DNA from 2 places in the Cytobacillus sp. FSL R7-0696 genome. Region 2 is predicted to be linked to the other one. Evidence: a T-box and tRNA genes for the amino acid it is inferred to sense, from the RefSeq annotation. Region 2 holds a T-box; the other holds one or more tRNA genes.
The links. The T-box of region 2 lies ahead of pheS (phenylalanine--tRNA ligase subunit alpha). A T-box ahead of a tRNA ligase gene usually reads a tRNA of that ligase, here a tRNA-Phe.
Positions count from the first base shown of each region.

Region 1 (11,854 bases), 240 kb from region 2:
AGGGGATGTCCAAGCATCAAATAGAATTTCTGGTTTATGCTTATATTCTCTGTTTACTTCTATAGTGTACGTATCATCCGTTTCGAGCCAAGATATTATTTCCCAAGTATATCCATTTGTGTCTTTGAAAAGGCCTGTATATCCCCAATCATCTGCGGTACCTTCTTTCGTAACCGTGCCGCCAGCTCTTAATGCACGTGAAAGAATGGAATTAACCTCCTTAGTATCTTTAGCAGTGTGACTGAAAATAACGCTAGAAGCGTTTAGATTATCTTCATGCTGTTCAGTCATCTGAGCGAACCCTGAACGCTCATACAAAACTAAAGACATTTCTCCTTCTAGAAAGAAAGCAACGTGATCTTCACCCGATGAAATTTTATCTTCTGGAAGAGCGAATACTTCTCTGTAAAATCCTGTTGACAGATCTAAATTCTCAACAGGAATTGTTACAATATCAATTTTGGGATTCATCATCTATCACTCCTAGACTTTTTAAGTATATATGCCTCTTGAGTGTGGACGACCAGCTTAATATACTCAATTATATTTCATTTCACCATCCATTACCAACTTTCTATTGATATACCTTATTCCGTTAAATGCCCCGTTTGTTGAATAATAAGGAATTAATTTTGAATGTACTTAAGCAGGTAGAAAGTGTCATTTAAAACATAAAAAAATATAAAAAAATGAATTTTGACGGCAAAATGACGGCAAAGGGAACTTAGGGGATAAATCATAAATAGGGAAAAATAAAAGAAGCCCTGATAAATCAAGGCTTCTTGGTATGGAGAATAGGGGGCTCGAACCCCTGACCTCATCGCTGCCAGCGATGCGCTCTCCCAGCTGAGCTAATCCCCCGCTAGATATATAGAAATTATAGCGAGAGAATGAATATTTTTCAATAGTCAAAAATAAAAAAATTAGTGCAAGCTTTCTATTTCCATCGACTTTACTCCTGGCACTTGAGAAATTGTATGATAAAAGTCAGTTGTTTTTTTACGATAATCAACTGCAATAGTTAAATAAACTTGTGGGTAGCCCTCTTCAGTATCTTTAATTCTCATCCTGCGAATAGCCGCTTGCTGCTCTTTAATGGTATGAATAATAGTCGTGATCTGTTCCTTCGTTTCAACTGCCATTTTCATCGTAATCTCTTTTTCTCGTAGTTGTCTTGGGCCAATAAGCCCTAATAAGTAGGGAACAACTTCAACTGAAATAATAAGTAATACGACGCCTGCAACAGCCTCCATGTAATATCCAGCTCCAACAGCGATACCAATCCCGGCTGCGCCCCAAATTAAGGCGGCTGTTGTGAGGCCGGAGATACTATCATTCCCTCTCCTTAATATGACCCCTGCGCCAAGAAAGCCAATTCCTGATACAATTTGAGCTGCTAAACGTAAAGGATCCATTGTAATATTAATATCGTCATTACCTGGAAATATGTATGCTGATTCTATTGACACAATAGTGAGAAGGCAGCTAACGATTGAAATGACTAGGCTTGTTTTTAAGCCAACTGGTTTACGTTTTAGTTCTCTTTCTAGTCCTATAATAAGACCAAGCACAGCTGAAATCCCTAACTTTATTAGGACATCCATTTCTAATCCGTACATATTATCGCCTGCTTTATCATTTAATAAATTTTAAATTAGATACCTTTACTATAGGTTTAAGGTGTAAAATAGTCTATACCTAAATAACAATATATAGAGACAAGGTGATAGCATGGGGTAGTGAAGATGAATCCGTTTTTTGTATTAGCTATAGGTGTTGTTTCAGTTTCAACTTCAGCCATTTTTGTAAAGTTGATTTCAGCTCCCCCTGGTATTATTGCTTTTTATCGTCTCCTTTTTTCAGTCGTGCTTATGATGCCAATCTTTCTTTTAAAATATGTCCATGAAATTCGTCATATTACAATCAAGGATTGGCTGTTTTCTATCATTGCGGGTATTTTTTTAGCTTTCCATTTTATTTTATGGTTTGAGTCTCTTCAATACACATCGGTTGCTAGCTCGACTGTGTTAGTTGCCTTACAACCGATTTTTGCATTTATAGGTACTTATCTCTTCTTTAAAGAAAAAACTTCTTGGAAATCCATTTTGTCAACTATAACTGCGATAGGCGGTTGTATCATTATTAGCTGGGGTGATTTTCTACTAAGTGAAAGGGCGCTCTATGGAGATTTGTTAGCACTTATCGCCTGTGGGCTAGTAACAGGTTATTTACTGTTTGGGCAGACCGTCCGTCAAAGAGTATCGCTCATTACTTATACATTTATTGTATACAGTATTAGTACATTGACACTTTTTATCTATGTCATGCTTAACAAACAACCTTTGTATCCTTATCAAGTAAATGACTGGATTTTTTTAATTCTCTTAGCACTTTTTCCAACATTATTAGGCCATACATTATTTAATTGGTCTGTAAAGTATTTAAGTACTTCTGTTATTTCGATGGCGACTTTGTTTGAACCTGTGGGTGCAGCCATTTTAGCTTATTTTGTACTACAAGAAAGAATAGCTTGGACACAAATTTTGGGTGGGCTATTTGTTATAGTAGGGCTATCTTTCTTTTTAATAGATGAAAGAAGGACAAGAAAGAAACGACTATAGGCATATTGAAGTTCAAGTATTAAGAAATGAAGCAAAAGGTGAGCCAAGAATGAGCTCACCTTTATTATATAAATAAATAGGATAATCTACTAAAAATAAATGCTGCTGTTACGGTGAAGATGAAAGTTCCTCCATATACTTTACCTGGTGAATTAGCGATGCGAATACCTTCCACATAAGCGAATGAAAATAAAAAAAGGGCCATAATTACTGATACGTATAGTGCTACATCTTCCAGCTCTATTCACACCTTTCATATATAATAGAATGAGATTAGTAGATTATATGACCCATTTTCAACTTTATGACAACTATCTATGATAAGTATGAAGAGAAAGAGGGATTACTTATTGAGTTAAGACGGCGCTTAGAAGAAGGGAAGAATAATCGAAGAGTATCTATATAAGTAAAGCAAAGATAATCAATAGTTTCTTGTGATTATCAATAAATGGAAACGCTTAACTATATGATAGCTACCATACTTAATAAAAATATGAAAAACTTGAATAAAACTTTAAAAATTATATTGCAAACACTTTTTAATCATGATATAGTTATTTTTGTTCCCGATAAAAGAAAAATTTACTAATTTAATCACTTGAATTATTTAAAAAAATGGTTGACGTGATGTAGACGGGATGTTATGATAATAAAGTCGCTTTTGAAGCGAACGAGATTGTTCTTTGAAAACTGAACGAACGTAAAACGTCAAGCGTAATTCTAAAAAAGCTGATTTATCAGCAACAAAGCACCATAGGTGCAAACGAGCTAATCAAACACTTTATTGGAGAGTTTGATCCTGGCTCAGGACGAACGCTGGCGGCGTGCCTAATACATGCAAGTCGAGCGAATCTGAGGGAGCTTGCTCCCAAAGATTAGCGGCGGACGGGTGAGTAACACGTGGGCAACCTGCCTGTAAGACTGGGATAACTCCGGGAAACCGGGGCTAATACCGGATAATATCTATTTATACATATAATTAGATTGAAAGATGGTTCTGCTATCACTTACAGATGGGCCCGCGGCGCATTAGCTAGTTGGTGAGGTAACGGCTCACCAAGGCGACGATGCGTAGCCGACCTGAGAGGGTGATCGGCCACACTGGGACTGAGACACGGCCCAGACTCCTACGGGAGGCAGCAGTAGGGAATCTTCCGCAATGGACGAAAGTCTGACGGAGCAACGCCGCGTGAGTGATGAAGGTTTTCGGATCGTAAAACTCTGTTGTTAGGGAAGAACAAGTACCGGAGTAACTGCCGGTACCTTGACGGTACCTAACCAGAAAGCCACGGCTAACTACGTGCCAGCAGCCGCGGTAATACGTAGGTGGCAAGCGTTGTCCGGAATTATTGGGCGTAAAGCGCGCGCAGGCGGTTCCTTAAGTCTGATGTGAAAGCCCACGGCTCAACCGTGGAGGGTCATTGGAAACTGGGGAACTTGAGTGCAGAAGAGGAAAGTGGAATTCCAAGTGTAGCGGTGAAATGCGTAGAGATTTGGAGGAACACCAGTGGCGAAGGCGACTTTCTGGTCTGTAACTGACGCTGAGGCGCGAAAGCGTGGGGAGCAAACAGGATTAGATACCCTGGTAGTCCACGCCGTAAACGATGAGTGCTAAGTGTTAGAGGGTTTCCGCCCTTTAGTGCTGCAGCAAACGCATTAAGCACTCCGCCTGGGGAGTACGACCGCAAGGTTGAAACTCAAAGGAATTGACGGGGGCCCGCACAAGCGGTGGAGCATGTGGTTTAATTCGAAGCAACGCGAAGAACCTTACCAGGTCTTGACATCCTCTGACAATCCTAGAGATAGGACTTTCCCCTTCGGGGGACAGAGTGACAGGTGGTGCATGGTTGTCGTCAGCTCGTGTCGTGAGATGTTGGGTTAAGTCCCGCAACGAGCGCAACCCTTGATCTTAGTTGCCAGCATTCAGTTGGGCACTCTAAGGTGACTGCCGGTGACAAACCGGAGGAAGGTGGGGATGACGTCAAATCATCATGCCCCTTATGACCTGGGCTACACACGTGCTACAATGGATGGTACAAAGGGCTGCAAGACCGCGAGGTTTAGCCAATCCCATAAAACCATTCTCAGTTCGGATTGTAGGCTGCAACTCGCCTACATGAAGCCGGAATCGCTAGTAATCGCGGATCAGCATGCCGCGGTGAATACGTTCCCGGGCCTTGTACACACCGCCCGTCACACCACGAGAGTTTGTAACACCCGAAGTCGGTGGGGTAACCTTTTGGAGCCAGCCGCCTAAGGTGGGACAGATGATTGGGGTGAAGTCGTAACAAGGTAGCCGTATCGGAAGGTGCGGCTGGATCACCTCCTTTCTAAGGAATATACGGAATTTACTTGATGTTAGACTGTTCGTTCAGTTTTGAGAGTATAATCTCTCAAAATAAGGTGAAAATAGCGAAGGATTCAAGGAAGCGTAAGCTGACGAGAATACCAAAGCTTACTATTCATCAATCGTTCTTTGAAAACTAGATAATGTAATGAAGAAGATTACCGAGTAATCGCCACCTTAGTTATTTTCTCTCTATTTAATAGTAATAGAGTAAAGATACTAAACTTTTTTTAAAACACACAACCGTGAGGGTTGTGAGAAGCAAGCAGTTCAAGGAAGCGAGCGAGGAAACACCGGAGTGTGCGTCTTGTGCACATGAGGATGTTGACGAGTGAGCTGACGCCGAAATGCGTAGCTTATCGCAAGCCGAACAATGGTTAAGTTAATAAGGGCGCACGGTGAATGCCTTGGCACTAGGAGCCGATGAAGGACGGGACTAACACCGATATGCTTCGGGGAGCTGTAAGTAAGCTTTGATCCGGAGATTTCCGAATGGGGAAACCCCCTATCCGTTATGGGATAGGATCCATACCTGAATACATAGGGTATGGAAGGCAGACCCGGGGAACTGAAACATCTAAGTACCCGGAGGAAGAGAAAGCAAACGCGATTCCCTGAGTAGCGGCGAGCGAAACGGGATTAGCCCAAACCAAGAGGCTTGCCTCTTGGGGTTGTAGGACATTCTATACGGAGTTACAAAGGAACGAGATAGACGAAGAGGTCTGGAAAGGCCCGCCATAGGAGGTAAAAGCCCTGTAGTTGAAACTTCGTTCCCTCCAGAGTGGATCCTGAGTACGGCGGGACACGAGAAATCCCGTCGGAAGCAGGGAGGACCATCTCCCAAGGCTAAATACTCCCTAGTGACCGATAGTGAACCAGTACCGTGAGGGAAAGGTGAAAAGCACCCCGGAAGGGGAGTGAAAGAGATCCTGAAACCGTGTGCCTACAAGTAGTTAGAGCCCGTTAATGGGTGATAGCGTGCCTTTTGTAGAATGAACCGGCGAGTTACGATTACATGCGAGGTTAAGTTGGACAGACGGAGCCGTAGCGAAAGCGAGTCTGAATAGGGCGAATGAGTATGTGGTCGTAGACCCGAAACCAGGTGATCTACCCATGTCCAGGGTGAAGTCCAGGTAACACTGGATGGAGGCCCGAACCCACGTACGTTGAAAAGTGCGGGGATGAGGTGTGGGTAGCGGAGAAATTCCAATCGAACTTGGAGATAGCTGGTTCTCTCCGAAATAGCTTTAGGGCTAGCCTCATGCGTAAGAATCTTGGAGGTAGAGCACTGTTTGGACTAGGGGCCCTCATCGGGTTACCGAATTCAGACAAACTCCGAATGCCAAAGATTTATCCATGGGAGTCAGACTGCGAGTGATAAGATCCGTAGTCAAGAGGGAAACAGCCCAGACCACCAGCTAAGGTCCCAAAGTATACGTTAAGTGGAAAAGGATGTGGAGTTGCTTAGACAACCAGGATGTTGGCTTAGAAGCAGCCACCATTTAAAGAGTGCGTAATAGCTCACTGGTCGAGTGACTCCGCGCCGAAAATGTACCGGGGCTAAACGTATCACCGAAGCTGTGGATTGAACATCGTTGATGTTCAGTGGTAGGAGAGCGTTCTAAGGGCGTTGAAGCTAGACCGTAAGGACTGGTGGAGCGCTTAGAAGTGAGAATGCCGGTATGAGTAGCGAAAGATGGGTGAGAATCCCATCCACCGAATGCCTAAGGTTTCCTGAGGAAGGCTCGTCCGCTCAGGGTTAGTCGGGACCTAAGCCGAGGCTGAAAAGCGTAGGCGATGGACAACAGGTTGATATTCCTGTACCACCGTATTCTGTTTGAGTGATGGGGGGACGCAGGAGGATAGGGTAAGCGCACGATTGGATGTGCGTCTAAGCAGTTAGAGGGACCATGAGGCAAATCCCATGGTCATATACCTTGAGCTGTGATAGCGAGGGAAATTTAGTACCGAAGTTCTTGATTCCACACTGCCAAGAAAAGCCTCTAGCGAGGAATAAGGTGCCCGTACCGCAAACCGACACAGGTAGGCGAGGAGAGAATCCTAAGGTGAGCGAGAGAACTCTCGTTAAGGAACTCGGCAAAATGACCCCGTAACTTCGGGAGAAGGGGTGCTCATTAGGGTGTTAAAGCCTTGATGAGCCGCAGTGAATAGGCCCAGGCGACTGTTTAGCAAAAACACAGGTCTCTGCGAAGCCGCAAGGCGAAGTATAGGGGCTGACGCCTGCCCGGTGCTGGAAGGTTAAGAGGAGAGGTTAGCTCACGCGAAGCTTTGAATCGAAGCCCCAGTAAACGGCGGCCGTAACTATAACGGTCCTAAGGTAGCGAAATTCCTTGTCGGGTAAGTTCCGACCCGCACGAAAGGCGTAACGATCTGGGCACTGTCTCAACGAGAGACTCGGTGAAATTATAGTACCTGTGAAGATGCAGGTTACCCGCGACAGGACGGAAAGACCCCGTGGAGCTTTACTGTAGCCTGATATTGAATTTTGGTACAGCTTGTACAGGATAGGTAGGAGCCTTAGAAGCCGGAGCGCTAGCTTCGGTGGAGGCGTCGGTGGGATACTACCCTGGCTGTATTGAAATTCTAACCCACATCCCTTATCGGGATGGGAGACAGTGTCAGGTGGGCAGTTTGACTGGGGCGGTCGCCTCCTAAAGAGTAACGGAGGCGCCCAAAGGTTCCCTCAGAATGGTTGGAAATCATTCGTAGAGTGTAAAGGCACAAGGGAGCTTGACTGCGAGACCTACAAGTCGAGCAGGGACGAAAGTCGGGCTTAGTGATCCGGTGGTTCCGCATGGAAGGGCCATCGCTCAACGGATAAAAGCTACCCCGGGGATAACAGGCTTATCTCCCCCAAGAGTCCACATCGACGGGGAGGTTTGGCACCTCGATGTCGGCTCATCGCATCCTGGGGCTGTAGTCGGTCCCAAGGGTTGGGCTGTTCGCCCATTAAAGCGGTACGCGAGCTGGGTTCAGAACGTCGTGAGACAGTTCGGTCCCTATCCGTCGTGGGCGCAGGAAATTTGAGAGGAGCTGTCCTTAGTACGAGAGGACCGGGATGGACGCACCGCTGGTGTACCAGTTGTCTTGCCAAAGGCATCGCTGGGTAGCTATGTGCGGAAGGGATAAGTGCTGAAAGCATCTAAGCATGAAGCCCCCCTCGAGATGAGATTTCCCATAGCGCAAGCTAGTAAGATCCCTGAAAGATGATCAGGTTGATAGGTTAGAGGTGGAAGTGTGGCGACACATGCAGCTGACTAATACTAATCGATCGAGGACTTAACCAAAAACGAAAAGCGAAAGCGCCTTGCACAGGTGCGACAAGCATAAGGCAGATTTGACAGGAGGTTGTTCTTTAACCTCATGACAGATTTGACTTATGACCTCGAGCACCTAGGCGCTGTAGCTAGACAATACGAAATGCGGGCGGCTCCAAGCCGCCGCAGCTAGACAGCACTACTTATGTAGTACGTCAGCACGCATTCAGGCGATTACTCAAAATAATCTTCTTCAACATTACCTAGTTTTCAGAGAATGATTTAAAATTTCTCTTGAAATTTTCATAAAAGACGTTATAATAATAAATGTCTTTAAAAAGTCCGGTGGCGATAGCGAGAAGGTCACACCCGTTCCCATACCGAACACGGAAGTTAAGCTTCTCAGCGCCGATGGTAGTTAGGGGCTGTCCCCTTGTGAGAGTAGGACGTTGCCGGGCATACATATTGGAGGATTAGCTCAGCTGGGAGAGCATCTGCCTTACAAGCAGAGGGTCGGCGGTTCGATCCCGTCATCCTCCACCATTTTTTGTGTGTATTTGCCGGCCTAGCTCAATTGGTAGAGCAACTGACTTGTAATCAGTAGGTTGGGGGTTCAAGTCCTCTGGCCGGCACCACTCGTGCTTTGTACGAGCCATTAGCTCAGTTGGTAGAGCATCTGACTTTTAATCAGAGGGTCGAAGGTTCGAGTCCTTCATGGCTCACCATTTGATCATCTTAATATGCGGGTGTGGCGGAATTGGCAGACGCACCAGACTTAGGATCTGGCGCCGCAAGGCGTGGGGGTTCGACTCCCTTCACCCGCACCATTTTAAATATTTGCGGAAGTAGTTCAGTGGTAGAACATCACCTTGCCAAGGTGAGGGTCGCGGGTTCGAATCCCGTCTTCCGCTCCAATATGTGCCGGGGTGGCGGAACTGGCAGACGCACAGGACTTAAAATCCTGCGGTAGGTGACTACCGTACCGGTTCGATTCCGGTCCTCGGCACCATTCTTTTAAAATTAAGCGCCCGTAGCTCAATTGGATAGAGCGTTTGACTACGGATCAAAAGGTTAGGGGTTCGACTCCTCTCGGGCGCGTTATGTTTCGGGAAGTAGCTCAGCTTGGTAGAGCACTTGGTTTGGGACCAAGGGGTCGCAGGTTCGAATCCTGTCTTCCCGACCACTAGATATACATATTTATTTTAGGGGCCTTAGCTCAGCTGGGAGAGCGCCTGCTTTGCACGCAGGAGGTCAGCGGTTCGATCCCGCTAGGCTCCACCAATTAATTTTATACAATATATTCTATGGCGGTGTAGCTCAGCTGGCTAGAGCGTACGGTTCATACCCGTGAGGTCGGGGGTTCGATCCCCTCCGCCGCTACCATAGATAGAATGATGGACCTTTAGCTCAGCTGGTTAGAGCAGACGGCTCATAACCGTCCGGTCGTAGGTTCGAGTCCTACAAGGTCCACCATTATTCGGAGGAATACCCAAGTCTGGCTGAAGGGATCGGTCTTGAAAACCGACAGGGGTGTTAAAGCCCGCGGGGGTTCGAATCCCTCTTCCTCCGCCATTCATATTATTATCGCGGGGTGGAGCAGTCCGGTAGCTCGTCGGGCTCATAACCCGAAGGTCGCAGGTTCAAATCCTGCCCCCGCAATCTGGTCCGGTAGTTCAGTTGGTTAGAATGCCTGCCTGTCACGCAGGAGGTCGCGGGTTCGAGTCCCGTCCGGACCGCCATTTACATATTTATTATTTTGGCTCAGTAGCTCAGTCGGTAGAGCAAAGGACTGAAAATCCTTGTGTCGGCGGTTCGATTCCGTCCTGAGCCATTTTTTATGGCGGTTGTGGCGAAGTGGTTAACGCATCGGATTGTGGTTCCGACATTCGTGGGTTCGATTCCCATCAGCCGCCCCATTGCGGGTGTAGTTTAGTGGTAAAACCTCAGCCTTCCAAGCTGATGATGAGGGTTCGATTCCCTTCACCCGCTTAAATAGGGGCCTATAGCTCAGCTGGTTAGAGCGCACGCCTGATAAGCGTGAGGTCGATGGTTCGAGTCCATTTAGGCCCACCATTTATATTATTCCGCAGTAGCTCAGTGGTAGAGCATTCGGCTGTTAACCGAACGGTCGTAGGTTCGAATCCTACCTGCGGAGCCATATGGAGAAGTACTCAAGTGGCTGAAGAGGCGCCCCTGCTAAGGGTGTAGGTCGGGCAACCGGCGCGAGGGTTCAAATCCCTCCTTCTCCGCCAGTTGGCCCCTTGGTCAAGCGGTTAAGACACCGCCCTTTCACGGCGGTAACACGGGTTCGAATCCCGTAGGGGTCATAAAAAAGAAGCTGTCAACATAAGTTGACAGCTTCTTTTTTATGTGGCTAACACTTTTGGATGTTATATTATCTGTCATTAGATGTCAAAATAATTTGAAAATTAACAAGGGATTTTTATACTTAAGACGAATTAATTAAGAAAGAGTAATGTAATACAAGGAGTGGAATGAATTAGAATGAATACAACTGCATACCCCACTGAATTCGAAATGCACTTGTTTCATGAAGGAAGCTTATTTAAGGCATACGAACTGTTTGGATCACACCGTCATAAAGAAGGAGATAATTGGGTTACTTGCTTTACTATCTATGCTCCACATGCCTCCTCAATATCATTAGTTGGCTCTTTTAATCATTGGAATGGCGAAGGTTTTTCATTGGAAAAAGTAAATAATGAGGGGATATGGACAATTCAGCTAGATGGAGATTTAACAGGAGAAATTTATAAATATGCAATTAAGAACAAGGATGAACAAACTTTTTTAAAGGCTGATCCTTTTGCTTTTTGTTCAGAATTACGACCCAGAACTGCTTCGATTGTCTATTCTTTAGAAGATTACAAATGGAAGGACCAAGGCTGGCAAAAGGAAAAACAACAAAGGAAAGCATTTTCAGAACCTATGATGATATATGAGATGCATCTAGGTACATGGAAAAAGAGGAATGGCCTTTTATTGACATACAGTGAACTAGCAGAAGAAATCATTCCTTACGTAAAGGAGCATGGTTTTACACATATTGAATTGATGCCTATAATTGAACACCCTTATGATCGTTCATGGGGGTATCAAGGAACAGGCTATTATTCGGCTACGAGTAGATATGGTGAACCAAAAGATTTAATGTTTTTTATCGATCAATGCCATCAAAATAATATTGGTGTTATTTTAGATTGGGTACCAGGACATTTCTGTAAAGATCAACATGGGCTATATTGTTTAGATGGTGAATATGTTTATGAATACGAAACAGAAGCTGATAGGGAAAATTTTGTTTGGGGTACAGCTAATTTTAATTTAAGTAAAACAGAGGTTCATAGTTTCCTCATATCCAATGCTATTTTTTGGATGGAAAAATACCATGTCGATGGATTTAGAATTGATGCAGTATCAAATATTATTTTTTGGCCTAATAACGAGAAGAGGGAAAATCCATTTGGTATTCAATTTTTACAGAAATTAAATAAAGCTGTGTTTGCTTATGATCCCTCTATCTTGATGATGGCAGAGGATTCTACTGATTGGCCCCAAGTAACGGCTCCTGTTCACTATGGCGGATT
Region 1 covers NZ_JBBOWA010000001.1:2,762,214-2,774,067, forward strand. Annotated here, with positions in the region: gene MKX29_RS14385 (SRPBCC domain-containing protein) at 1-471, opposite strand, end outside; tRNA gene MKX29_RS14390 (tRNA-Ala) at 789-861, opposite strand; gene MKX29_RS14395 (MgtC/SapB family protein) at 924-1,619, opposite strand; gene MKX29_RS14400 (DMT family transporter) at 1,746-2,621, shown strand; rRNA gene MKX29_RS14405 (16S ribosomal RNA) at 3,403-4,951, shown strand; rRNA gene MKX29_RS14410 (23S ribosomal RNA) at 5,344-8,276, shown strand; rRNA gene rrf (5S ribosomal RNA) at 8,588-8,704, shown strand; tRNA gene MKX29_RS14420 (tRNA-Val) at 8,714-8,789, shown strand; tRNA gene MKX29_RS14425 (tRNA-Thr) at 8,806-8,881, shown strand; tRNA gene MKX29_RS14430 (tRNA-Lys) at 8,896-8,971, shown strand; tRNA gene MKX29_RS14435 (tRNA-Leu) at 8,989-9,073, shown strand; tRNA gene MKX29_RS14440 (tRNA-Gly) at 9,086-9,160, shown strand; tRNA gene MKX29_RS14445 (tRNA-Leu) at 9,167-9,255, shown strand; tRNA gene MKX29_RS14450 (tRNA-Arg) at 9,271-9,344, shown strand; tRNA gene MKX29_RS14455 (tRNA-Pro) at 9,353-9,429, shown strand; tRNA gene MKX29_RS14460 (tRNA-Ala) at 9,452-9,527, shown strand; tRNA gene MKX29_RS14465 (tRNA-Met) at 9,553-9,629, shown strand; tRNA gene MKX29_RS14470 (tRNA-Ile) at 9,643-9,719, shown strand; tRNA gene MKX29_RS14475 (tRNA-Ser) at 9,726-9,818, shown strand; tRNA gene MKX29_RS14480 (tRNA-Met) at 9,832-9,905, shown strand; tRNA gene MKX29_RS14485 (tRNA-Asp) at 9,909-9,985, shown strand; tRNA gene MKX29_RS14490 (tRNA-Phe) at 10,005-10,077, shown strand; tRNA gene MKX29_RS14495 (tRNA-His) at 10,087-10,162, shown strand; tRNA gene MKX29_RS14500 (tRNA-Gly) at 10,165-10,235, shown strand; tRNA gene MKX29_RS14505 (tRNA-Ile) at 10,243-10,319, shown strand; tRNA gene MKX29_RS14510 (tRNA-Asn) at 10,330-10,404, shown strand; tRNA gene MKX29_RS14515 (tRNA-Ser) at 10,408-10,498, shown strand; tRNA gene MKX29_RS14520 (tRNA-Glu) at 10,502-10,573, shown strand; gene glgB (1,4-alpha-glucan branching enzyme) at 10,752-11,854, shown strand, end outside.
Region 1: it encodes a tRNA-Phe, which carries the amino acid that the T-box ahead of pheS (phenylalanine--tRNA ligase subunit alpha) is inferred to sense. The anticodon was not compared.

Region 2 (11,854 bases):
TCTGCTGGGAAAACACTGGTGTATGCTCAATAATAAAGTTTGCCATAAAAGAGCCGTCTAGAGTTGACTGCACACTATCTATTGGCAATAATGCTGCTATGTATAATAAGATAAACATGATAAGATAAACTTCTATAAATCCTAAAATACTTCCAGCCCAACTGTTTAATTGTTTTAATATCGGAAAACTTGCGAGAAAATCTAGCATACTGCCGATAATTTGTAATACAATCTTAACTGCAAAGAAAATGATTGCAAACGCAATTGCGCGATAATAAGCTGTCTCTAAGTCTGTGTTACCTAAAATCGTTTCAAGCTGTGAATTCCCGAAGTTCGGATATGGAATCCATAAGGTTAATTTAGGAGCTAAAGGCTCATAGTATAGTCTTGCCACAACGAAGGCGACAATAAAGCCTAATAGATGGATAGCTTGAAGAATTAATCCTCTTCGTAGACCTATGAAAAACCCGAAGATTAACATGATAATAATGGCAAGATCAAGCATAATTCGTGTCAGTCCTTTACTCTATTTAATTCTTCTTTAAGACGTTCTACTTCGTCTTTAAGTTTCAAATAATCGTTCATTGTGTTCACAGCTGTTAAAACAGCAAGTTTACTAATATCGAGCGAAGGATTCTTTGCACTAATATCTCTCATTGTTTCATCCACCATGGATGCAACTAAACGGATGTGGCTGGAGCTCTCCGTGCCGACAATTGTATACGGGATACCATATATATCAACCCTTGTTCGGTTTTTATCAGTATTTGACAACATACAAGCCCCCATTCTGAAGAATCCTAAACATTATCATAACACGAACCATTTTTTGAGGGAAGTCAAAGCTTGTCAAAAAGACAGAGGAATTGTCAAAATAGGAGGAATCAATTATGAGTCAAATAGTATTAAAAAAGTCTACAGCAGAACTGCAACAAATGAAAACACATTACCAAGCTCTACTATCACCGAAACAGCCTCCCGGTAGTATTTTCACGGCCAAAACAAACAACTGTACAATTACTGCCTACAAATCAGGTAAAGTATTATTTCAAGGAGCAGGCTGTCAATCAGAAGCAGATAAATGGGGGGGCTCCAATAGCGAAGTCGCACCGAAAAAGAAAGCCAGCTTGCCAAAAGGATCCAAATTACCGGATCATTTTGCATCTTTATCCGTTGTTGGCTCAGATGAAGTTGGGACAGGAGATTACTTTGGACCAATGACAGTAGTAGCAGCTTATGTAAGTGCAACAAAGATTCCGCTATTAAAAGAGCTTGGCGTGCAAGACTCTAAGAATTTAAATGATCAGAGAATTATCCAAATCGCTAAACAAATTAAAGATGTCATTCCCTTTAGTTTACTTACACTACATAATGATAAATATAACAACATGCAACAAAAAGGAATGTCTCAAGGAAAACTAAAAGCTCTCCTTCATAACCAAGCTATTAATAGTGTGCTTGAAAAAATGTCTCCAGAGAAGCCAGACGCCGTCTTAATCGATCAATTTGCTCAAGAAGGAGTATATTATAATTATTTAAAATCTCAAGCCAATATACAAAGAGAAAATGTATATTTCAGCACGAAAGGTGAATCTGTACATATCGCTGTGGCAGCCGCATCAATCCTTGCACGCTATGCGTTTCTCCTTCGATTCGAGGAATTAAGTAAAAAGGCTGGCTTTCCACTAACAAAAGGTGCCGGTCCTAAGGTTGACGAATGCGGTGCGAAATTAATACATATCCATGGTGAAGATTCTCTAAGGCACTTTGTGAAACTCCATTTTGCTAACACCGATAAAGCAAAAGCTCTTTATAGAAAGAAGTATAAAGCATAAGGCAATCGGGCGCCGCTCTTTTATGAAGAGCGGATTTTTTCTTTTGCTGGCGGCTCTCAATCTCTCAGCTTGTGTGCTGCTTCTGATACAGTATTTTTCCCTTATACTGCGTTCTCAGCATGGCGCTTCTTCTGGGACCAGTGTTTCTTCGTATTACCACTTTCTTGCTCTTATTTCTTCCTATATCTATAGTCTCTTAAGTAGCTAATTGTTCTTTTCAATTACACTGTACAAAAAAAGTGATACTACCGAAAAATAACGGTGAGTATCACTTTGATGATTATTTATCCACGAAGGACAGCACCAGTTTTTGCTTCTAATGCTTTTAACACTTTGTCATGGGCTTTTACAACATCTTCATCTGTAAGAGTCCGTTCTGGATCAAAATATTTCAGTGAATAGGCAATTGATTTTTTACCTTCTTCCATTCGATCGCCTTCATATAAATCAAATACATGAACGTCTTTTAGTAATTTGCCGCCTGCTTCACGAATGACAGTGCTTAATGCTTGAGCCGTCGTTGTTTGATCGACCACTAAAGCAATATCTCTCGTAATAGATGGATAACGAGGAATAGCTTCATAGCGTAAAGGTTTAATTTCAGCATGTAATAATTTCTCTAATGACAATTCAAAAACATACGTTTCTTTTAAGTCTAATTCTTTTTCAACATTTGGATGAACTTGACCAATAAACCCTATACTCGTTTCATTTAGAAATACTTCTGCTGAGCGACCTGGATGTAGCCCATCTTTCTCAAATTTGGTAAACGTGATTTGTTCTAACAAGCCAAGTTTACTAAATAACCCTTCTAGAATTCCTTTCAGAACAAAGAAATCAACTGGCTTTTTCTCCCCTTGCCATTGATGTAACTCCCATAAACCTGTAATGGCCGCAGCTAAATGTTCTTTTTCCTCAGGCAACTCATTCTCAGCTGTACGTAAGAAAATAGAGCCTGTTTCGTAAATAGCAGTAGCGTCAATTTGTCTTGCACTATTATATTTAAGGACTTCTAGTAAATGCGGAGTTAAGCTTAGACGTAACACACTCCGCTCTTCACTCATCGGCATCGCAAGCTTGATTGGGTCTCTAGCTTCTAAGGAATAGTTTTGCGCTTTATCTTCACTCGTTAAAGAATAAGTGATGGCTTGATATAATCCCGCGCCTTCCAAATATTGACGAACGATACGTCGTTTCTTTTGATAAGGCGTTAAACTACCTGCTGAAGCCGTTCCACCAGGCAATGTTGAAGCAAGATTATCGTATCCGTATAGGCGACCCACTTCTTCTACAAGATCCTCTTCTATTGTAATATCCCCACGTCTTGTTGGCACTGTTACTGTCATTTCATTCTCTTCAACCACTGTCTTGAATTGCAGTCTTTCTAAAATATCTTTTGCTTCACTCACTAGTAACGATGTTCCAAGGACACGATTGATTTTATCAATGGTAATGGTGATAACCGTGGGTTCTACTTTTAACGTGTCAACCTCTACTGATCCCTCTAATACTTCTCCGCCTGCGTATTGCGTGAGTAACTGCGCTGCTCTTTCTGCTGCTGGACGAACACGCTGTGGATCAACACCTTTTTCATAACGCGCACTCGCTTCACTTCTTAATCCGTGATCTTTCGAGGACTTTCTAATCGCACCGCCAGTGAAGTAAGCTGATTCAAGTAGTACGGTCGTTGTTTCATTACCAACTTCTGAATTCGCTCCACCCATTACACCAGCTAAAGCAACTGGTGCTTCCCCATTTGTGATAACTAGGTGATCAGTTGTTAATTCTCTTTCAGCATCATCAAGCGTAGTGATTTTTTCACCTTGGTTGGCACGGCGAACAAGAATCTCTTTCGAACCTAGGCGATCATAATCAAACGCGTGTAAAGGCTGACCGTATTCAAGCAAAATATAGTTCGTAATATCAACAACATTATTATGTGGACGAATACCAGCTGCTGTTAAACGAGCTTGTAACCATAGTGGTGACGGAGCGATTTTTACATTTTTGATTACTTTAGCGACATATAATGGATTATCATCTGCTGCTTCTACATTTACAGTGATGTAATCAGCGGCCCTCTCAGAAACAGTCTCTACCTTTGGCTGCGGTAATTTCACATCTTTCCCTAAAATAGCAGCGACTTCATAGGCAACACCTAGCATACTTTGGCAATCTGCACGGTTCGGTGTTAACCCTAATTCTAATACTTGATCATCTCTGTGCAATTGCTCTAATGCATTGGTTCCAAGCTCTGTATCTGCTGGAAACACATAGATACCTTCACTATAATCTTTAGCGACTAACTTACTTTCAAAGCCTAGTTCTTGAAGAGAACAAATCATACCATTCGAAGCTTCGCCACGTAATTTTGCTTTTTTAATTTTAAAATTCCCCGGTAATACTGCACCTACAGTTGCAACTGCCACCTTTTGTCCTTTATCAACATTAGGAGCCCCACAAATGATTTGCACAAGTTCGCCATCGCCAAGGTCTACTTGACAAATATTTAATTTATCAGCACTTGGATGTTTCTCTTTTTCAGCTACATAGCCGACGACAACACCCTTAATTCCTTCATCAAGTGTCTCTACACCTTCAACTTCAATCCCGCTCTTTGTAATTTTCTCTGCTAATTCTTCTGGTGTAATCCCAGATAAGTCAACATATTCTTGTAACCATTTATATGAAACATACATATCGTTGTCCTCCCCCTTTATTCATGAATTGAGAATTGCTTTAAGAATCTACTATCATTTGTATAGAAATGACGAATATCATCGACACCGTATTTCAACATTGCAATACGCTCAGCGCCCATTCCAAAGGCAAAACCTGTATATTTTTTAGAATCAAAACCTGCCATTTCAAGTACATTTGGGTGTACCATTCCTGCACCTAAAATCTCAATCCAACCGGTTGTTTTACATACATTACAGCCTTTTCCAGAGCAAATCATACAAGAAATATCCATTTCTACAGATGGCTCAGTAAATGGGAAGAAACTTGGACGAAGGCGAATTTCTCTCTCTTCACCAAACATTTTTTTCGCAAATACTTCTAGCGTACCCTTTAAGTCTGTCATGCGAATATTTTCATCTATCACAAGTCCTTCAATTTGCATAAATTGATGAGAATGAGTCGCATCATCATTATCACGACGGAATACTTTTCCTGGACAAATGATTTTCACTGGACCTTTCCCCTCATGCTTTTCCATCGTTCTAGCTTGCACAGGCGAAGTATGTGTGCGTAATAATATATCTTCTGTAATATAGAATGAATCTTGCATATCACGTGCAGGGTGACCTTTTGGTAAGTTCAATGCTTCAAAATTATAATAATCCTTCTCCACTTCAGGTCCTTCCGCTACGGTATAGCCCATTCCAATGAATAAGTCCTCAATTTCTTCAACAACCCTTGTTAATGAATGATGATTACCGGTATGTATAGGACGACCTGGTAATGTCACATCAATCGTTTCTGCAGCAAGCTTAGCTTGAATTTGCGCTTCTTCTAACTGCACTTGTTTTGCCGTTATTCCTTGCGTAATTTGATCACGTACTTCATTTGCTAATGCACCCATTTTTGGACGTTCTTCTGCAGAAAGTTTCCCCATTCCTTTTAGTACTTCTGTGATTGGGCCTTTCTTACCTAAATAAGCAACGCGGATATCATTTAATTCTTTTAAATCTATTGCCGCAGAAACCTTCTCTAACGCTTCTGCTTGCAATTCTTTTAAACGCTCTTGCATCTTGAAACTCCTCCTTTTAATACTTTTTTGACAAAATAAAAAACCTTATCCCATGAAAGGGACGAGGTTTGGAATCGCGGTACCACCCTTTTTAATACAACAATAAAAAACATGTTATATTCGCTTCATTTCGATAACGGCAAAAAGCCGGTGCATCTTTACATCGAAAATATTCGATGGTCCCGATGTCTGCTCAAGAGCTGAAATTTCGAGTAAGTCGCTCATAAAAATGCTTTCAGTCTCAGGCATTTTCTCCCTATTATGAACAAAACATACTTTACTTTGTCTCTATCATAGCTTTTAATTATTTCATTTTGCTATTTATTATATTACATTATGAGTCGACATTCAAATTGTTCTCACGATTTTTTTACTCATTATTCGTTTCGCAAATAATATAGCAATATACCTGCTGCTACAGCTACATTTAAGGACTCACTCTTACCGTATAAAGGAATATACAGATTGGCTGTTGTTTGTGTAAGTAAATCTTTATTTACACCGTTCCCTTCATTACCAACGAGCAATGCAAATTCATCCAGTGGAGCAAAGCTTTGATATTCTTTGCCTCCTTCTAATGCTGTACCGTATACAGGAATATTATTTTCCTTTAACTCCTTCATCCATACATCCAACTTGCCATGGATAATTGGTAAATGGAAGTGACTACCTTGAGCGGAACGTAAAACCTTTGGATTATAAGGGTCCACTGTGCCCTGACCGATGATAACCGCATCCATGCCAGCCGCATCAGCTGTACGAATCATTGTTCCTAAGTTTCCGGGATCTTGCACTTCATCTAATAGTAATAATTTCTTCGTACCAAGCGAATCGAAAGATCTCTCTTCTTCTTGATAACATACGGCCACAATTCCTTGCGGTGTTTGTGTATCAGTTAAGTCTCCAATCACATGTGGCGGTAGGATATAAATCGAACAGTCTCCTACATTCCAACTTTTTGGTATATCCTTTTCCTCACTAATCATTAACTCTTTTACACGATTTTCTTTTAATGCTTCTTCAACAAGGTGAAATCCTTCAACAAGAAAAGTACCTGTTACATCTCTTTCTTTCCTTTTGAGAAGCTTTTTCCACTGCTTCACCTGTGGATTTTTTGCGGATTGTAAGTACTTCATTTTTTCGCTCCTTCAATAAAACACGTGCCATTAATATTTCATTATACCGAAAAACGCATACATAATAAATCTTAAATGAGAAACCCTATAATCGTAACGAATTCTAACGAAGGATGTGTTTACTTTTATGAACTTAAATTTACGTAATGCCATCTTACACAATGTTTCAGGTAATTCACAAGATGAATTAAAAGATACTATTGTTGATGCTATACAAACAGGCGAAGAGAAAATGCTCCCTGGTCTTGGCGTATTATTTGAAGTCATTTGGCAAAATTCATCTGAAACTGAAAAAAAAGAAATGCTAGAGACGTTAGAAAACGGCTTACAATAAGAAAAAAACAGCCTTTCATCAGGCTGTTTTTTTTTCTATTCAAAAGTTATTTTTGCAACTGTATCGTTATCTAGTCTTTTAATAACAGCTGTAATCAGTTTTACTGCGTTTTCAAAATCATCACGATGAAGAATACCCGCATGTGAATGAATATATCTTGTTGCAATTGTAATTGAAAGCGCTGGCACACCTTTATATGTTAAATGTATGGATCCTGCATCCGTTCCACCACCTGGTACAGAATCAAACTGATATGGAATATTGAGCTCATCTGCTGTATCTGTTACAAAATCTCTTAAGCCCTTATGTGACACCATAGAAGCGTCATAGAGAATAATTTGAGGACCATCACCTAATTTACTTAACGCATCCTTTTCTGTTACACCTGGTGTATCTCCTGGTATACCAACATCAACAGCGATACCGATATCAGGCTCAATCATTTGTGCAGCTGTTTTTGCCCCACGCAAGCCAACTTCTTCTTGTACCGTTCCAACCGCATATACTGTATTTGGATGGTTCTCATTTTTCAACCCTTCTAGCACTTTAATTGCAATCGCCAACCCGATTCTGTTGTCCCAAGCCTTCGCAAGTAACATTTTCTCATTGTTCATCACAGTGAATTCAAAATATGGAACAACCATATCTCCTGGTTTTACACCCCAACCTAACGCCTCTTCACGGCTAGAAGCACCGATATCAATGAACATATCCTTGATTTCAATTGTTTTCTTACGCGCTTCTGCTGGCAAAATATGTGGCGGCTTCGAACCAATTACCCCAGTCACATCTCCTTTAGATGTTACAATCGTCACACGTTGGGCTAACATCACTTGTGACCACCAGCCACCAACTGTTTGAAACCGCAAAAAACCTTTATTATCAATACTTGTCACCATAAAACCTACTTCATCTAAATGACCAGCAACCATAATCTTTGGCCCATCTGCTTGACCAATTTTTTTAGCGATTAAACTACCAAGTCCATCAGTGGTTAATTCATCTGCTAAGGGTTCTATGTATTTTTTCATCACTTCACGCACTTCTCGTTCGTTACCTGGAACCCCTCTTGCATCAGTTAGTTCTTTTAGCATCGTTAATGTTTCATCAAGCTTAGACATATTTCGACTCCCTTAATATTATTTAAGCCTATTATACATGGTTAGTCCTTCTTTTGTAAAAACTTAAACTACTTCTTACTGTACTTCATTTCTATAGAACTTATACATATGTGTTAACAAGCAGGATGACTTGAAGGTACCTTTGAGGTTTAGACGCTCACTTATTTTCCGGATGAACCAAACCCTCCGCTGTTTCTTTCTGATTGTGTTAAATCACTTACTTGCGCAAGTTCAACTTGAAAAACTGGTGCTATTACCATTTGGGCAATTCTCATCTGTTTTTCTACGCGGAATTCTTCTTTTCCATGATTAATCAAGATGACCTTCACTTCGCCTCTATATCCCTCATCAATCGTCCCTGGACTATTTAAAACCGTTACACTATGTTTAAGAGCTAAACCACTTCTTGGCCTTACTTGCGCTTCCGTTCCTTTTGGTAACTCCATCTGAATACCGGTGCTAATTAAAGCTGACTGTCCTGATGGTATGATTACATCTTCAACTGAAAATAAATCTAGCCCAGCGTCCCCCTCATTTGCACGGTAAGGCATTTTAGCATCATTGTGAATCAATTTAATGTTTAATATATTCGTCATTGTTTATCCCTCATCTTATTATAGAATGATGTTATTATCTTGTTGCATAAAATTACTTACTAATGGGTATATAAACCGTAAATGTCCCTCAGTTTTTTTCGATTGAAGAGCCAATTATTTTTTACATAACAAAAAAATTATAACAAATTTAAACAAAGTTGAAACCTTTTTCGTTTTTATTCGTAAACACTTAAAAAATGTACAAAGGGGTATTCTTTATGTTATTGATCATTCGCCTATTACTAATCATTTTGATTATTTTGCTCATATATAGCGCCATTAAGTATGTTACAAATCCGATGCGTAAATTAGAAAAAGCCCATAAACAAAAAAAATACTTTTTTTATGACGACGCAAATAACGCTCAGAAAAATTTCTTCATTACTTATAAAGGGGTTATGTTTGAAGGTGAAAAATATCTAGGTACAACAGATAACTCCTTTGATGTGGTTTCAATTTTTATTTGGCCTCATCAGCCATCAGAGTTACAAGGACTTGTTGGCGAGGACTTTATGTTTATCGAAAGCAAATTAAAAAGTCATTATACGAATGCAAAAATCGACTGGAAGAGCCCTGTGAAAGAGCTAATGGATAAAAAGCGTAACCAGTGAAAGATGAGCCCAAACTTTAAGCCCTAACAAAATTTTACAAATTTTGTTAGGGCTATATTTATATCTCTCAGTAGCATTTGCTAGATTTTTACTACAGTCGGTATATTCCTCTTTTCTGCAATCAAATAATTCCCCTCTCAAAGCCAATAAACAAAAAAAGCCAGGATACACGACCCTAACCTTTCATTTATGAAACTTTTTTCACCTTTGTTGTTTTAAAAAATTCTTGCCATTTTATCACAGTCACTTTCTCTCTAATTAGATAGAGAAGAATGGACAAAGACAGTAGAATCATAACAATCATTGTTGGTGTAAATCTACTGATAAATTCACCAAAAACAGTATAAAAGATTGCTAATGGTATATTTGTTAACAAAGCACCTTTGCAGAAATCACGAAATTTCGGGTTTTTTTCTAGCAAGCAAAAGTTAAGTAAATGAAAATGAATAAATGGAATCAAACGAAGAATGGAAATTTGACCAATGGTTAAATTACGATATTCTCCAAACCATTTCTTTTTTAAATGAGATAGTTTTTCATGAAAGGTAGGAAGCTGATAAATTAATATATAAAAAAATAAACAAGATAACATTAACCCTACTAGAGATAAAATACTACCAAATAAACTGCCAAACAATACACCACCAGCAATACAAACAAGTGGCACAGGGATAAAAAGGAACTGCCGCAAAATATGAAATAAAATAAATGCGAATGGAGCGAGAATACCTGCTGTCTCAATAATCCCCTTTGCAAGAGCAAGATGTTCATTCACCTGATAAACGCCCACCTTCCATGAACTATAAGATTCTTGGATGTTAGTACATCATATGGCAACGGCCCTAAAATTATGCCCACTCCATGATGAGATAAACGAGGAATATCAACTGTAACACGGATAAGATAGGAAGACCAAGTTTAAAAGAAAAATGCTTCGTCTTATGTCTATAACGCCTCATTCCCCAAGTCATTCCTATAGCTCCAAACAAAAGAGCCACCAGCCATAGATTTTGCTCACTAATGCGGTATTCTCCCCTTTGCGCTTTTCTTTTATCTATTTTCATCATAATTGCCGCAATGCCATTCAGTATAAAAAAGACGATTATGATAGCAAAAATCATTCCTTACACCCCTATTCTCATGTCGTTATCGAAATTATAGCTGATAAAGTAGATTAATCGTATTTATAAGTTCAAACTCGGTGCCAAAGGTCTTTTAGTTTCATACGCGTGAGATGCTCACTAACGTATATGCTTGAACTTTGCAGGTGTTTATTTTGTCTCCTTTAATTTCAATAGACTAAAAATATAACAAAAAAAGCCACCCCCGAAAGAGCGACTCTTAAACTTTCTTATTTAGAAAGGTTTTGTTTTGCAACAGTTGCTAATTCTGCAAATGCATTTGCATCAGAAACAGCTAATTCTGCAAGCATTTTGCGGTTTACTTCGATACCAGCTAGTTTTAAACCGTGCATTAAACGGCTATAAGAAAGACCGTTCATACGAGCAGCTGCGTTAATACGAGTAACCCATAACTTACGGAAGTCGCGTTTTTTCTGACGACGATCACGATAAGCATAGTTGTAAGATTTCATTACTTGTTGGTTAGCAACTTTATATAAAGTATGTTTAGAACCATAATAACCTTTAGCTAATTTTAATACCTTTTTACGACGTTTGCGAGTAACTGTACCGCCTTTTACACGTGGCATAATATTTCCCTCCTATTTTGCAAGTTTACTTAAGTCCTACTAACATATTGCGGATACGCTTGAAATCACCTGTAGATACAAGAGTACCTTTACGAAGCTTACGTTTTTGTTTTTGAGATTTATTCGCGAACATATGGCTTCTGTAAGCGTGAGAACGTTTTAATTTTCCAGATCCTGTTCTTTTAAAACGCTTAGCAGAACCACGGTGAGTTTTCATTTTTGGCATGTGGAATTCCTCCTCTTACTTTTCGTTTTTAGGTGCAAGTATCATAAACATGCTTCGGCCATCCATTTTTGGATGAGATTCAACTGTTGCGACTTCAGAGCAAGCCTCTGCAAATCGAACAAGAACACGCTGTCCAATTTCCTTATGCGTAATCGCACGACCTTTAAAACGAATGGAAGCTTTTACTTTATCGCCTTTTTCAAGGAATTTGATTGCGTTACGAAGCTTTGTATTAAAGTCATGTTCCTCTATCGTTGGACTAAGGCGAACTTCTTTAACACTGATAATTTTTTGATTTTTACGTGCTTCTTTGTCTTTCTTCTGTTGCTCGAACTTAAACTTACCGTAGTCCATGATACGGCCTACAGGAGGCTTTGCATTCGGTGCTACAAGAACAAGATCAAGATTTACACGTGCGGCTATTTCTAGCGCTTCATTTTTAGATTTGATTCCTAGTTGCTCGCCATTCTGGTCAATAAGACGAACTTCACGGGCACGGATACCCTCGTTTAACAACATATCTTTGCTAA
Region 2 covers NZ_JBBOWA010000001.1:3,005,255-3,017,108, reverse strand. Annotated here, with positions in the region: gene MKX29_RS15660 (CvpA family protein) at 1-505, opposite strand, end outside; gene zapA (cell division protein ZapA) at 514-774, opposite strand; gene rnhC (ribonuclease HIII) at 891-1,835, shown strand; gene pheT (phenylalanine--tRNA ligase subunit beta) at 2,120-4,534, opposite strand; gene pheS (phenylalanine--tRNA ligase subunit alpha) at 4,552-5,589, opposite strand; T-box leader at 5,644-5,893, opposite strand; gene MKX29_RS15635 (TrmH family RNA methyltransferase) at 5,967-6,725, opposite strand; gene sspI (small acid-soluble spore protein SspI) at 6,853-7,059, shown strand; gene MKX29_RS15625 (M42 family metallopeptidase) at 7,095-8,180, opposite strand; gene dut (dUTP diphosphatase) at 8,342-8,776, opposite strand; gene MKX29_RS15615 (sigma-w pathway protein ysdB) at 8,995-9,387, shown strand; gene MKX29_RS15610 (TVP38/TMEM64 family protein) at 9,575-10,162, opposite strand; gene MKX29_RS15605 (DUF1294 domain-containing protein) at 10,236-10,508, opposite strand; gene rplT (50S ribosomal protein L20) at 10,739-11,098, opposite strand; gene rpmI (50S ribosomal protein L35) at 11,124-11,324, opposite strand; gene infC (translation initiation factor IF-3) at 11,340-11,843, opposite strand.